2 linked regions of the Eleftheria terrae genome follow. Each later gene encodes a partner of the first gene's protein in a complex. Links are inferred from orthologs where the notes say so. Each region holds a gene or a part of one and is shown on either strand. Other genes may lie near its edges.

Region 1 (4,850 bases):
GCAGAAGACGTGGGACGGCATCATGAACGCGCCGGTGGCCCTCGACGACATCGTGCTGGCCGAGATGCTGTGGGCGGCCATGAAGTCGCTGTTCTCGGCGGTGGCGATCGCCCTGGTGCTCGTGCTGCTGGGCATCAGCCGCCAGCCGACGCTGTTGCTGGCCTTGCCAGTGCTGTTCCTGGTGGGGATCACCTTCTCCTCGATCGCGCTGGTCTTCAATGCGCTGGCCAAGGGCTATGACTTCTTCACCTACTACTTCACGCTGGTGCTGACGCCGATGACCTTCCTGTCCGGCATCTACTTCCCGCTGGAGCAGCTGCCCGACTGGCTCGAAACGCTGGCCCGCCTGCTGCCGCTGGCGGCCGCAGTGGAACTGGTGCGACCGCTCGTCATCGGCGAGATGCCGGCCCACTGGCTGCGGCCGCTGGCCCTGATGCTGGGCTACGCGGTGGTGGGCTACTACCTGGCGCTGGTGCTGACGCGGCGTCGATTCTTCAAGTGAGGCAGGCATGAACTCGCCCTGCGCCGATGCCAGCCTGCTGGCCTTCACCACCATCGACAGCGAGGATGCTGCGCGGCACCTGGCCCGCCAGCTCCTGCAAGAGCGCCTGGTGGCTTGCGTGAACGTGGTGCCGGGTGTGCGCTCGCTCTACTGGTGGCAAGGCCAGCTGCAGGAAAGCGCCGAATGGTTGCTGCTGCTGAAGACCACCGGGCAGCGTTGGCCGCAGCTCAAGGCGCGGCTGCCGGAATTGCATCCTTATGAAGTGCCGGAGCTCATCGCCACCGGCATCGCCGATGGCCTGGAACCCTATCTGCGGTGGATGGTCAGAGAAACAGAACAGGAGTGAGTCGGATGACGGGTCGTTGGAGGTATCTTGCCGCGCTGCTGGGTTTGGTGGCCCTGTTGCTCGGTGCCACGGGGCAGGTGCGTGCAGAGGAGGAATTCCTGGAGCCGGACCAGGCCTTCCAGTTTTCCGCGCGTGCGCTCGACGACCGCAGCGTCGAGCTGATCTTCGAGATCGCCGAGGGCTACTACCTCTACCACGAGCAATTCAAGTTCGAAGCGGCACCGGCCGCCACGCTGGCACCGGCGCAGATGCCGGCGGGCAAGGTGAAATACGACGACACCTTCAAGAAGGACGTCGAGACGCACCGGGGCCGCTTGCTGATCAAGCTGCCGGTGGAGCAGGCGAAAGGGCCCTTCCTGCTGAGCGTCACCAGCCAGGGCTGCGCCGACAAGGGGCTGTGCTATCCGCCGATGCAGCACCATGCCGAAGTGCGGTTGCTGGCCTTCGGCGGCGGCGTGAATGCCGTCAGCGTGGTGAGCGACGGGGCGTCGCCACGCGCCGGCGGCAAGGCCGCCCCCGGGGTCGGTGCCCTGTTGGGGGGCATGCTGGGCCGCAGCCCCGCGGCCAGCACGGGCGGTGCCCGCGTTTCGGCGCTGCCGGCATCCGAGGCGCAGCCTGCGGCATCGGCAGCGACGGCACCGGGAACAACGCCGGCGGCCACCGCCGGTGCAGGGGCCGCCGGCGCCCGTCCGGCGGACGAGGCCGGCGCGATCGAGCGCGTCTTGCGCTCGGGCCGCCTCTCCACCGTGGCACTGGCCTTCTTCGTTGCCGGGCTGGGCTTGTCGCTGACGCCCTGCGTGTGGCCGATGCTGCCCATCCTTTCCTCCATCATCGTCGGGCAGGCGGATCGCAAGCGCGGCAGTTCCCGGCGAGGCCGCGGCCTGCTGCTGGCGGCCAGCTACTCGCTCGGCATGGCGCTCGTCTACACCGCCTTCGGCATTGCCGCGGCCTTGGCCGGGGAGGGGCTGGCTGCCCATCTGCAGACGCCGCCGGTGCTGATTGTCTTCGCGGCGTTGCTGGTGCTGCTGTCGCTGTCGATGTTCGGCTTCTATGAGTTGCAGCTGCCCACCGCCTGGCGCGAGCGGCTTTCCAAGGTGTCGGGGCGCCTGCCCGGCGGCAGCATGGGCGGCGTGTTCCTGATGGGGGGCCTGTCGGCCTTGATCGTCAGCCCCTGCGTGGCGGCACCGCTGGCCGGTGCGCTGGTCTACATCAGCCAGACTCGCGACGTGCTGATGGGCGGTCTGGCCCTGTTCATGCTGGCTGCCGGCATGAGCGTGCCCCTGTTGCTGATTGGCGCATCCTCGGGTCGTTGGCTGCCACGGGGGGGCGCCTGGATGGAGCACGTGAAGCATTTCTTCGGCGCGTTGTTGATCGCGGTGGCCTTGTGGATCGTGCAGCCGGTGCTGCCGGGCTGGGCGGCCATGGTGTCGTGGGGCAGCTTCCTGTTGATCGGCGCGGTCTACCTGCGGGTGTTCGATCCGCTGCACGGCGGCGCACGTGGCACCGACAAGCTGCTGAAAGGCCTGGGCGTGGTGCTGGCGGTCCTGGGGGCCATGCAGCTCGTCGGCGCGGCCTCGGGCGGGCGCGATCCGCTGCAGCCGCTGGGCCATCTGGCGGCACGGGTGCCGTCGGCAGGCGCCGCCACGGCCGCCTCGGCCGGCCCGGTCTTTGGCAAGGTCAGCAGCGTGGCAGAGCTGGACCAGGCGCTGGCCAGCGCAGGGCGGCCGGTCATGCTCGACTTCTATGCTGACTGGTGCGTTTCCTGCAAGGAGATGGAGCGCTTCACCTTCACCGACCCGCGGGTGCGGGACAAGCTGGCAGGTGCGCTGCTGCTCAAGGCGGACGTCACCGCCAACAATGAGGCCGATCGCGCCTTGCTGAAGCGCTTCGGGCTGTTCGGGCCGCCCGGCACGCTTTTCTTCGATGCGCAAGGCCGCGAGCTGCGCGAGGCACGGGTGATCGGCTTCCAGTCGGCAGACCGCTTTGTCGAAACGCTGGCCGCTGCCGGGCTCTGATCGAGGCACGAGGACGGAACACGGGCCCGTCGGACGCTATTTCTATTTTTTGGGACGAAGCACTAGCGCGAGATAAAGAACATATGCTATAGTCTCATCTCTGTCGCGGGGTGGAGCAGTCTGGTAGCTCGTTGGGCTCATAACCCAAAGGTCGTAGGTTCAAATCCTGCCCCCGCAACCAAATACAGCGGCACTGGCCGCAGTGAAAAAGCCAACCGAAAGGTTGGCTTTTTTGCTTCTGGGCCATGGCATCGTGGTGCATCGGCCAGGAAACACCGCGTGTGCCGCGGCATGACGAGATCATGAGCGGCGAACATGGATCGGCTGTGGCTGTGGCTGTGGCTGCGACGGCAGGCCAGCGGCCGTGCCGTCACGCCCGGCAGCACAGGCCCTGGCGGCCAGACGGCAAAAAGGCCGCAGTTGCGGCCAGACGGCAAAAAGGCCGCAGCTGCGGCCTTTGGCAGAACCAGCGCAAGGCGCTGCGCTCAGATCGAGTAACCCAGCAGCATCGCCACGCCGGCTTCCTTGTTCGGCCGCATGAAGCTGTCGCGGGTCAGGCGGTTCATCGGAATGTTCAGCTCGTCGGTGGTGAACCACTTCTTGTAGAGCTTCTGGATGTCGCCGCTTGCATAGAGCCGTGCCAGGGTGCGGTCGACCAGCTCGCCGAGCTTGGCGTCGCCCTTGCGCATCATGATGCCGTAGGGTTCGACGGACAGCGTGATGCTGCTCAGCCCCAGCGCGTCGAGTGCCTTGTCGCCGGAGGCCAGGGCCAGCAGCAGCGCATCGTCCTGCGGGAAGGCGCGGGCCTTGCCCTGGCGCAGGGCCTGGAAGGCTTCCCGGTTGCTGGCGTACTGCTGCAGCTGCATGCGCGCCTCGCCGGAGCCTTGCAGCTGGTTGAACAGCTTCTCGGAGGTCGTGCCCTTGCTCACGGCCACCGGCAGGCCGTCGAAGTCCTTCACCGTCTCGATCTTCGTGCCCTTGGGCACCAGCACCCGCATGCCCGCCACGAAGATGGTGTAGCTGAAGTCGGCTTGCGCCTGGCGTGCCTTGGTGTTGGTGGAAGAGCCGCACTCCAGGTCGATCTCGCCGGACTGCAGTCGTGGCAGCCGCTCTGCGGTGGTGACCGGCACGAAGTTCACCTTCAGGTCGGGCAGCTTCAGTTCGCGCTTGATCTCTTCCACCGCAGCGAGGCACAGCTCCACGGAATAGCCGGTGTGCTGCTTGGACGCGTCGAGGTAGGAGAACGGCCGGTCGACATCGCTCACGCCCAGCGAAATGCTGCGGCGATCGCGGATGCGCGACAAGGTGTCGGTGCTGGCCTGCGCCTGGGCGCTGCAGACGGCCAGGACGGTGAGCATCGCGCCAGCCAGCTGGCGCCCCCAGGTAGAAGCTTTCATGCGCTGTTCTTTCTTCGAGTTGCGTGCGGCAGGGCCGCCCTCATGAGGCGGCCTGCCGGGTCAGGAAAGGGCGGCATCATAGGCGTCGCGGCAGAATATTCAGAGCGTTGATAAAAGTTTTACTAGTGAAACGTTCGCCATCCCTTCGTTTGAGGGGGTAGATCGATGGCCGGCCAAGGAGGCTTTGGAGATTTATTCCAGCGAGACAGGCCAGGGTGCTGAGGCCCATGGGCCGTAGCTGGCGTGCCGTGGGCGCGATCGATCGCCGGCCCAGCGGCGGGGATCGGAAGAAGCGCCCCTGGGGGAGCGCTTCGACGGCCTGCGCAGCGGCGGCAACGCGCACACCGGCCGCATTGCTGGGATCATCGAAGGCCAACATGCCGCAATGGCACGCCATGCGCGTGCGCCACTCACCGGGAAAGACAAGCTTGGAAGAAGAACTGCTGGAACTGATCTATCGCCTCGGCGCTGGCCGCCTGCCGCCGGATCGGGCGCGTGTGATGGCGGAGGAGGTGCTGGCTGCCCGAGCGCGGCCCGACGCCTACCGGCGCAAGCACACCGACCTGCGCTGGAGCGACAGTGCCGCGACG
Region 2 (7,668 bases), 1.8 Mb from region 1 along the record:
GCGATGGGTACGGTATACCGAAAGACGGAGAAGGGACAGTCCGAGATCGCCACGCGCCAGAATCGCCTGGCACCCAAGTTCCGCTCGGGCTTGATCGTGGTGGACGGCAAGCGCAATGAACACGAGCTGATGCGCCTGATCCCCAACCATCCCGAGGAGGTGCTGCAGACGCTGCTGGCCGAGGGCTACATCGAGATCATCGGCCTGGCCGCCCACCGCCCGGCCGCCAACCGGCCGCGCGAGGAAGACAGCGGCCCGCCGTCGCAGCCCTTCCGTGTCTCGCAGCCCCCCGGTGGGCGTTCCCTGGAGCTGCTGAGGGTGCAGGCGGTGCGTTTCATGAGCGAGCAGCTCGGCCCGCTGGGCGACAGCCTGGCCATGCGCATGGAGAAGTCGCGCTCGTGGGAGGAGCTGCAGCCCCTGCTCGTCACGGCCCACCGCATCGTGGCCGATAACCGCGGCGGCGCCACCGCCGAGGCCTTCAAGGCGGCGTTCCTGGAGTCCGGGACGTGAGCGGCACGGCCTGCTCCGGCAGGCGCGAGATCATCAGGTCGACATAGGTCTCGGCGTCCTGGCGGATGCGGATGCGCACCGGCAGGTACATCAGGCTGGGGGCAAACCAGATCTCGGCGGACAGCTCGTTGCGCAGCGGCAGCTCGCGCCGCGGCTTCAGGTGGAAGGCCGGCAGCCGGCCAAAGGGCGTGTCGAGCGTCTCCTCGCCGAGCACATCGTAGTACCAGCGGTCCTGCCGCCGTGGCAGGGCCAGCGGCACCTCCAGCACCTGGCCCTGCCGCAGCAGCCCCGGCTGGCGCATGAAGCGCTGGGTCAGCTGCACGAACTGGCTGGCGCTGTCCTGCACCCCGGGCAAGGCCGGAAACTGCCGGCCATTGTGCAAGGTGACGGTGTCGCCGTCGAAGCGCACCTGGGTCTGCCGCCGGCTGAAGCCGAAGCGGGTCACCTCGTCGTAGCGCATCGGCGCCAGGCCGTCCGGTGTGATGAGGCCGTCGCTGCTCATGCGCCGGCTCATCAAGGGCGCGAAGCTGGGGCCGATCATCACCTCCACATGCACCTGGTAGTGCTCGTCCTGCTTGACCCATTCGACCTGGGCGCTGCCATGCACGTCACCCCGGTAATAGCCGAACAGCTTGTAGCTCATGCGGGTGGAGGGCGGCCATTCGAAGGCCGGGCCGCTGGCACTGGCCGCATCGGCGACCGCGGGCACGGCGGCCGGCTCGCTGGCAGCCTCCTCGGCCATGGAGGCCGAGGCCTCCGGCTGTGACGCAGCGGGCGGCGCCTGCGCCACCGCTGTGCCGTCGCTGGCGGCCGGCTCGGTCGGCACCGGTTCGGCTTCGCTGGCCGGCGGTTCCGGCCTGTCGGCGGGTTCAGCGTCCGCGGCGCTGGCCACGGCCGCCGGGGCAGCCGCCGGCGTCTTGACAGCGGCCGGTGGCCGCGGGGCCGGCGGTAGCGCCGCGGGTGCCGCGGGCGGGGGTGGCGGGGCAGTGGGCGTCAACTGGCGGGTGTACATCGCCTGCAAGCGATCCGGCCCGTTCGACTGGCCCGGCGCCGGCAGGCGTTGCGCCAGCTCGCGGGTGAGCCACAGGTGCAGCAAGGCCACCACCAGCACCAAGGGCAACAGGCCCCAGCGGCGGCGGGCCCGCCGCAGCGGCGCCGAGGCCGGGGGGCTCAACGGCCCTTCAGCCATGCCTCTCGCAAGGCCTGTGCGTCGGCCCCGGCCGAGGATGCCGGCGCCAGCACCACCGGACCGGTCTGCCGTGCCTCAGGCAGCTGCAGGCGCAGGCGCAACAGGCGCTGGTCGCGGGCCACCAGCAGCTCCATGGGCTGGCCTTCGCGCGCCAGCAGCGGCAGGTCATCGAGCTTGCGCAGGCGCCAGTCGCCCACGCCGAGCACTTCGTCGCCCGCCGCCAGTCCGGCCTGCTCGGCCGCACCGCCCCGCATCACCGCCTTGACCTGCACGCCACCCGCCGTATCGGCCGACCGCAGGCCCAGGCGTTGCGCCAGCGGCGCCGGCTGCAGGCTCCAGCCGACGGCCACCGCCTTCAGCAGCGGCTCCAGCGGCAGGTCCTGCGTGCCATGCACCCAGCGCGACAGCTCGCGGGCATACGAGCGGCCCGCCACCTGCTTCAGCGCTGCGGCGATGTCGGCTTCCGACACCGGCCCCCCGGCCGAGCGCTGCCACAGCTCGGCCATCACCTGGTCGAGCGAGCCGCGGCCTTCGCTGCGCAGGCTCAGGTCCAGCGCGAGCGCCACCAGCGAGCCCTTGGTGTAGTAGCTGACGGTGGCATTGACGCTGTTCTCGTCCTGCCGGTAGTACTTCACCCAGGCGTCGAAGCTGGCCTGCGCGACGCTCTGCACCTCGCGCCCGGGCGTGGCGAGCACGCCGCTCACCGTCTTGGCCAGCAACTTCAGGTAGCGCGCCTCGTCGATCAGCCCGGCGCGCACCAGGAACAGGTCGTCGTAGTAGGAGGTGAAGCCTTCGAAGAACCACAGCAGCTCGGTGTAGTTCTCGCGCGTGTAGTCGTAGCGCGCGAACTCGGCGGGCCGCAGGCGCTTGACGTTCCAGGTGTGGAAGTACTCGTGGCTGATCAGGCCCAGCAGGGTCACATAGCCTTCGCTCTGGCTGCTGTCGCCCAGCCGCGGCAGGTCGCGCCGCCCGCAGATCAGCGCGGTACTGGCGCGGTGCTCCAGGCCGCCATAGCTGTCGTCCACCGCGTTGAGCAGGAAGACGTAGCGCTTGAACGGCGGGCGCTTGCGGCCATGCCAGAAGGCGATCTGCGCTTCGCAGATGCGGCGCGCGTCCTGCAGCAGCCGGCTGCCGTCAAAACCGGGCAGCGCCCCCGCGACCACGAACTCGTGCGGCACGCCGCCGGCCTTGAATTCACCCCGCCAGAAGCTGCCCAGTTCCACCGGGTGGTCGACCAGCTCGTCGTAGTCGGCCGCCTCGTAGCTGCCCTGGCCGCGGCCGTCCACCTGCAGTGCCGGCAGCGCGGTGGCCACTTGCCAGCCACGCGGCAGGCCGCGGATCTCGACGCGCTGGGGCTCTTGCTCGCGGCCCTCCACTCTCAGGAAGACGCTGGTGCCGTTGAAGAAGCCGCGGCTCGCGTCGAGGAAGGCCGCCCGCACCGAGGTGTCGAAGGCGTAGACCTGGTAGCTGATGTCGAGCGCCGCGCGGCCTTGGCAGCGCAGCAGCCAGCTGGTCTTGTCGAGCTGCTCGGGCACCAGCTCCTGGCGGCCCTGGCGGGCGCTCAGCTGCTGCAGGTGGCGGCCGAACTCCCGCACCAGGTAGCTGCCGGGAATCCACACCGGCAGCGACACGCGCTGCTCGGCAGCCGGTTGCTCGATGCGCAGGCTGACGCGGAACAGGTGCGCGTTCAGGTCCAGGGGTTCGATGCGGTAGGCGATCATCGTCTTGGCACTCGCTTCACGACCCGCGGGCTCAAGTGCCCGCGGCAGCCAGGAAACAGCTCAGGCTGCCGACCGCCGTCTGGCGAAAACGCAGCACAAGCCAGGAAGCCGCGCCATGGCGCGGATAGACGCGGCGGTCCACCGCGTAGCAGGCGACCAGCATGACACCCAGCACCACCAGCCCGGCATGGGGCGGCATGACCACTGCCACCCAGCCCACCAGCGCCGGCACCACGCCCCAGGCATACAAGGCGGGCGAAGGCACCGCCTGGCGCATGCCCAGGCCCCAGTGCACGCCGCCCAGGCTGGCCAGCACCATGCCGGCATAGACCGCCAGCGGTCCCGCGACATGTGGCACCACCTGCCGGTGCACCAGCCACACCAGCGCGGCCCCCAGCACAAACGGAAGCAGGCCGGCGTAGCCCAGCTTCAGGGCGACGGGGTTGGGCCCCTGCGGGGCGGCCGCCCGGTTCGCTGCACCACTCAATGCGCTTCTCCATGGATGACAAGGTGGAGCCGATTGTCGCCGCTGCGCTTGGGCCCTGCCACCGACGCCGCGATGGCGGCGACGCGCCGGCGCGACGCCCGGCTGCCTGGCCGTGGCCGCCGGTCGGGCAGCCGAGGGGCCGAAGCCGCCGGCCAGCCCATGGGTCAGCGATGCCGGCGATGGGCTGCGGGAGCCAGGCAGGAGCACAAAACAAAACCGCGCCCCAGGGCGCGGTCGTGCCGGCAGGACCTCGGGATCAGGGATTGGCGACCTGGGCCAGCTGGGCCTCGATCTGCTCGGTGCTCATCGCGCCGGGCACACGGGTGCCGTCCTCGAACACCAGCGCCGGCGTGCCGTTGACACGGTGCTTGCGGCCCAGCTCGGTGTTGCGCGCCACCGGCGTGTTGCAGCCAGCCGGCGCGGCGGCCGGCGCAACGCCGCGGATCATCCAGTCCTGCCAGGCCTTGGTGCGGTCCTTGGCACACCAGATCGCGTTGGACTTGGTGGTGGAGTCGGGCGCGAGGATGGGGAACAGGAAGGTGTAGACGGTGACGTCCTTGACGTTCTGCAGGTCCCGCTCGAAGCGTTTGCAGTAGCCGCAGTTGGGGTCCGCGAAGACGGCGATCTTGCGCTTGCCGGAGCCGTTCTTCCAGACGATGGCGTCCTGCAGCGGCAGGCTGGCGAAGTCGATCGCGGTGAGCTTGTTGACGCGCTCCTGGGTCAGGTTCTTCTTCGCGCGGGTGTCGACGATCTCGCCCTGGATCAGGTAGTTGCCCTCGGCGTCGGTGTAGACCACCTCGTTGCCGAGCCGCACCTCGTACAGCCCGTTGACCGCGGTCTTGCTGACTTCGTCGATCTTCGGCAGGTTGGGCAGGCGCTCGGCCAGGTTCTTGCGGATGGTGGCCTCCTGCGCAATGGCAGTGGTCGCAAGAAGAAGCAGGGAGGCGGTGGCGACCGCACGGCGCAGCGTCATGGGCATTGCTGGAGCTTTCGTCAGGAGTCGAGCGCGCGGCCGGTCAGCCAGCGCTTCAGGGGGGTGAGGTGATTGACTAGAGTCAGGCCGCGGTTGCGGAGTTCCCGCCATGGTGCCGCCTCCGCGGCGAAGAGGTGCAACAAGCCGTCGGTGACACGGCCCATCGCCCAGGTCGGCACGGTGCGCGCACGCTCGTAGCGCCGCAGCAGCTTCTCGTCGCCACAGGAGCGCCAGGACTCGCGCTCGCGCAGCACGCGCGTCAGCACTTCGACATCGGCCAGACCCAGGTTGAGGCCCTGCCCGGCGAGCGGGTGCACCACATGCGCCGCATCGCCCAGCAGCACCCAGCCCGGGCCGCTCCAGCGATCGGCCTGTGCCAGCGCCAGGGGCCAGGCCGCCCGCGGCGACTGCAGGCGCAGCCGGCCGGCGCCGTCGCCGCAGGCCGCCTGCAGTGCCTCGGTGAAGGCATCGTCGTCGAGGGCCATGAGGTCCGCGGCGCGCTGCTCCGGCAGCGACCACACCAGGCCGTAGCTGCGCTCCGGCTCCGGCAGGCCGAAGGGCAGCAAGGCGAGGATGTCGGGCGAGCGGAACCACTGCCTCGCGACGCCGCGGTGCGGTTGGTCCGAGACCAGGCGGGCAGCAATCGCGGTCTGGCCATAGCCATGGCGCTGCCACTGCACGCCGCGCGCCTCGCGCTCGGCCGAGGCCTTGCCTTCGCAGATGGCGGTCAAGGCGGCGCGCGGCGCGGCCTCGACCTCGGTGACATGGGCCTGGAAGCGGACCGCCTGCGACAGCGCGGCCTCCAGCGCCGCCGCATCGGCAATCCAGGCCAGCTCACCGACACCCTGCTCCCAGGCGGTGAACTCGAGCAGCCCGCCCGGCGACGCATCGCCCGCGACGCGCATCTCGTAGACCGGCGTGGCGGCATGGGCCGGCAGCCCGTCCCAGACCTTGAGCGCCCGCAGCAACGCGACCGACTTCGCACTCAGCGCGTAGGCCCGCACGTCCGGCTCGGCCGGCGGTGCCGACGGACGGCTCAGCGCCACATGCAGCCCGAGCCGGGCAAGGCTGAGCGCCAGCGTCTTGCCGACGATGCCGCTGCCCTGTATCGAAACGTCATATGCGTTCATTGCGAGGCATTGTAGGCGGGCGGTCGCTGTCTGCCGACGGAGCGCGTGGCGCCTTGCACCCGGCTCTCGGCACAATAAGCCGCATGCAAGGAAAACAAAGAACGTGGATCAAACGGGCCCTGCTGGCCCTCGGTGCGCTGCTGCTGGTGCTGCTGGCGGTGGCGGCCTGGCTGGTGGCGACCTTCGACGCGAACCGGTACAAGGGCACCCTCGTCGAATGGGTGCGCGAACACAAGCAGCGCACGCTGGCCATTGACGGCCCGGTGGCGCTGAGCGTCTTTCCGCGCCTGGAAGTCACGCTGCGCCAGGTCTCCCTGAGCGAGCACCGCCGGGCCGACGAATTCCTGCGGGTGGAGGAGGCGGCACTGGCGGTGGAGGTGCTGCCGCTGCTGCGCCAGCAGCTGGTGGTCGAGCGCATCGCGGCACGCGGCCTGCGCCTGAGCTACACCCGCGATGCCGAGGGCCGGCGCAATATCGACGACCTGTTGCGCCCGGAGCAACCCGACTCGCCCGATGAGCCGCGCGACCGCCCACCGCCGCAGTTCGACATCAAGTCGGTCCAGCTCGACGATGTGCGCCTGCGCATCGGCGACGTGCCGGCCAAGCTGCGCGGCGAAGTGGGCCTGCACTCGCTTTCGCTCGGCCGCCTGGCCGACCGCACCGAATCGCCGCTGCAGCTCGACGCCCAGCTGGGCCTGCAGGAGCCCGCGGTGGAGGGACGGCTGAAGCTCGACACCCGCCTGTGGCTGGACCTGGCCACCGGATCCATCGACCTGCGCGGCACCGAGTTGAACTGGCAAGGGCATGCGTTCGGCGTGCGCGACCTCGACACCCGCCTGAGCGGCACCCTGTCCTACCAGGGCCAGCAAGGCGCCGTGCGCGCCGAAAACCTGCAGCTGGAGAGCCGCGCGCTGCTGGGCGGGCTGCGGCTGGAACCCGCCACGCTCACGCTGGCGCGCTTCGGCTACGAGCCCCAGGCCAAGGTGCTGACCATCGAGCAGCTGGCCCTCAAGCTCAAGGCGGTGCGCGACAAGCAGCCCATCGACGCCAGCCTGCAATGGCCGCGGCTGCAGGTGCAGGGCCAGTCGCTCAGCGGCAGCGCATTGTCGGGCGAGCTGGCGCTGGGCGGCGCCCAGCCTTGGAAGGCCAGCTTCCGCTCGGCCGCCCCGAGCGGCAACTTCGATGAGCTGCGCCTGCCGGGCTTCGAAGCCACGCTGGCCAGCAGCGGCAGCCGGCAGCTCTCCGGCACGGTGCACGCCGAAGTGGGCATCCAGCCGGCCAAGGCGGCGCTTGCGCTTGAAGCGCTGAAGGTGCAGGCACGGCTGCAGGACCCGTCGCTCAAGCCCCTGGCGGTCACGCTGGAGGGCCGCCTGGCCGGCTCGACGCAGTCGGCGCAATGGCGACTGGCCGGCGCTTTGAACGACAACCGCTTCCACACCGAAGGCCAGGCCCTCTTCGCCGGCACCGTGCCGACGCTGAAGGCCAGCGGCGACTTCACCAGCCTCGACCTCAACACCCTGCTGCCCGAGCCGGCGCCGGCCCCCGCCGCGCAGCCGGCCCCCAAGGCGCCGGCCGCTGTGGCCGATACGCCAGTGGACCTGTCGCCGCTGCGCCAGCTGCAGGGCAGCCTGTCGCTCAAGGCGGGCAGCCTGGTGTGG

Evidence for each region.
Region 2: the proteins of dsbD (region 1) and N7L95_RS09630 are in contact, whole or in part, in a crystal structure (PDB 1JZD), measured with the Escherichia coli proteins. The link is inferred for Eleftheria terrae from one-to-one orthologs.

What each region holds. Positions count from the first base shown.
Region 1 is NZ_CP106951.1:3,961,793-3,966,642, forward strand. The notes cover bases 381-3,358. They hold dsbD (protein-disulfide reductase DsbD), read left to right. Parts: upstream 381-853; coding sequence 854-2,863; downstream 2,864-3,358. Other genes in these bases: N7L95_RS17635 (ABC transporter permease), read left to right, coding at 381-502; cutA (divalent-cation tolerance protein CutA), read left to right, coding at 510-848; N7L95_RS17655 (amino acid ABC transporter substrate-binding protein), read right to left, coding at 3,349-3,358. In the rest of the region: more of N7L95_RS17635, read left to right, coding at 1-380; more of N7L95_RS17655, read right to left, coding at 3,359-4,260; N7L95_RS17660 (DUF6630 family protein), read left to right, coding at 4,689-4,850. UniProt on the Escherichia coli protein: Required to facilitate the formation of correct disulfide bonds in some periplasmic proteins and for the assembly of the periplasmic c-type cytochromes.
Region 2 is NZ_CP106951.1:2,201,650-2,209,317, forward strand. The notes cover bases 3,023-5,749. They hold N7L95_RS09630 (DsbC family protein), read right to left. Parts: upstream 4,881-5,749; coding sequence 4,164-4,880; downstream 3,023-4,163. Other genes in these bases: N7L95_RS09620 (M61 family metallopeptidase), read right to left, coding at 3,023-3,420; N7L95_RS09625 (DUF3429 domain-containing protein), read right to left, coding at 3,452-3,907; N7L95_RS09635 (FAD-dependent monooxygenase), read right to left, coding at 4,901-5,749. In the rest of the region: N7L95_RS09610 (hypothetical protein), read left to right, coding at 4-510; N7L95_RS09615 (DUF3108 domain-containing protein), read right to left, coding at 479-1,684; more of N7L95_RS09620, read right to left, coding at 1,681-3,022; more of N7L95_RS09635, read right to left, coding at 5,750-6,010; N7L95_RS09640 (AsmA family protein), read left to right, coding at 6,094-7,668. UniProt on the Escherichia coli protein: Acts as a disulfide isomerase, interacting with incorrectly folded proteins to correct non-native disulfide bonds.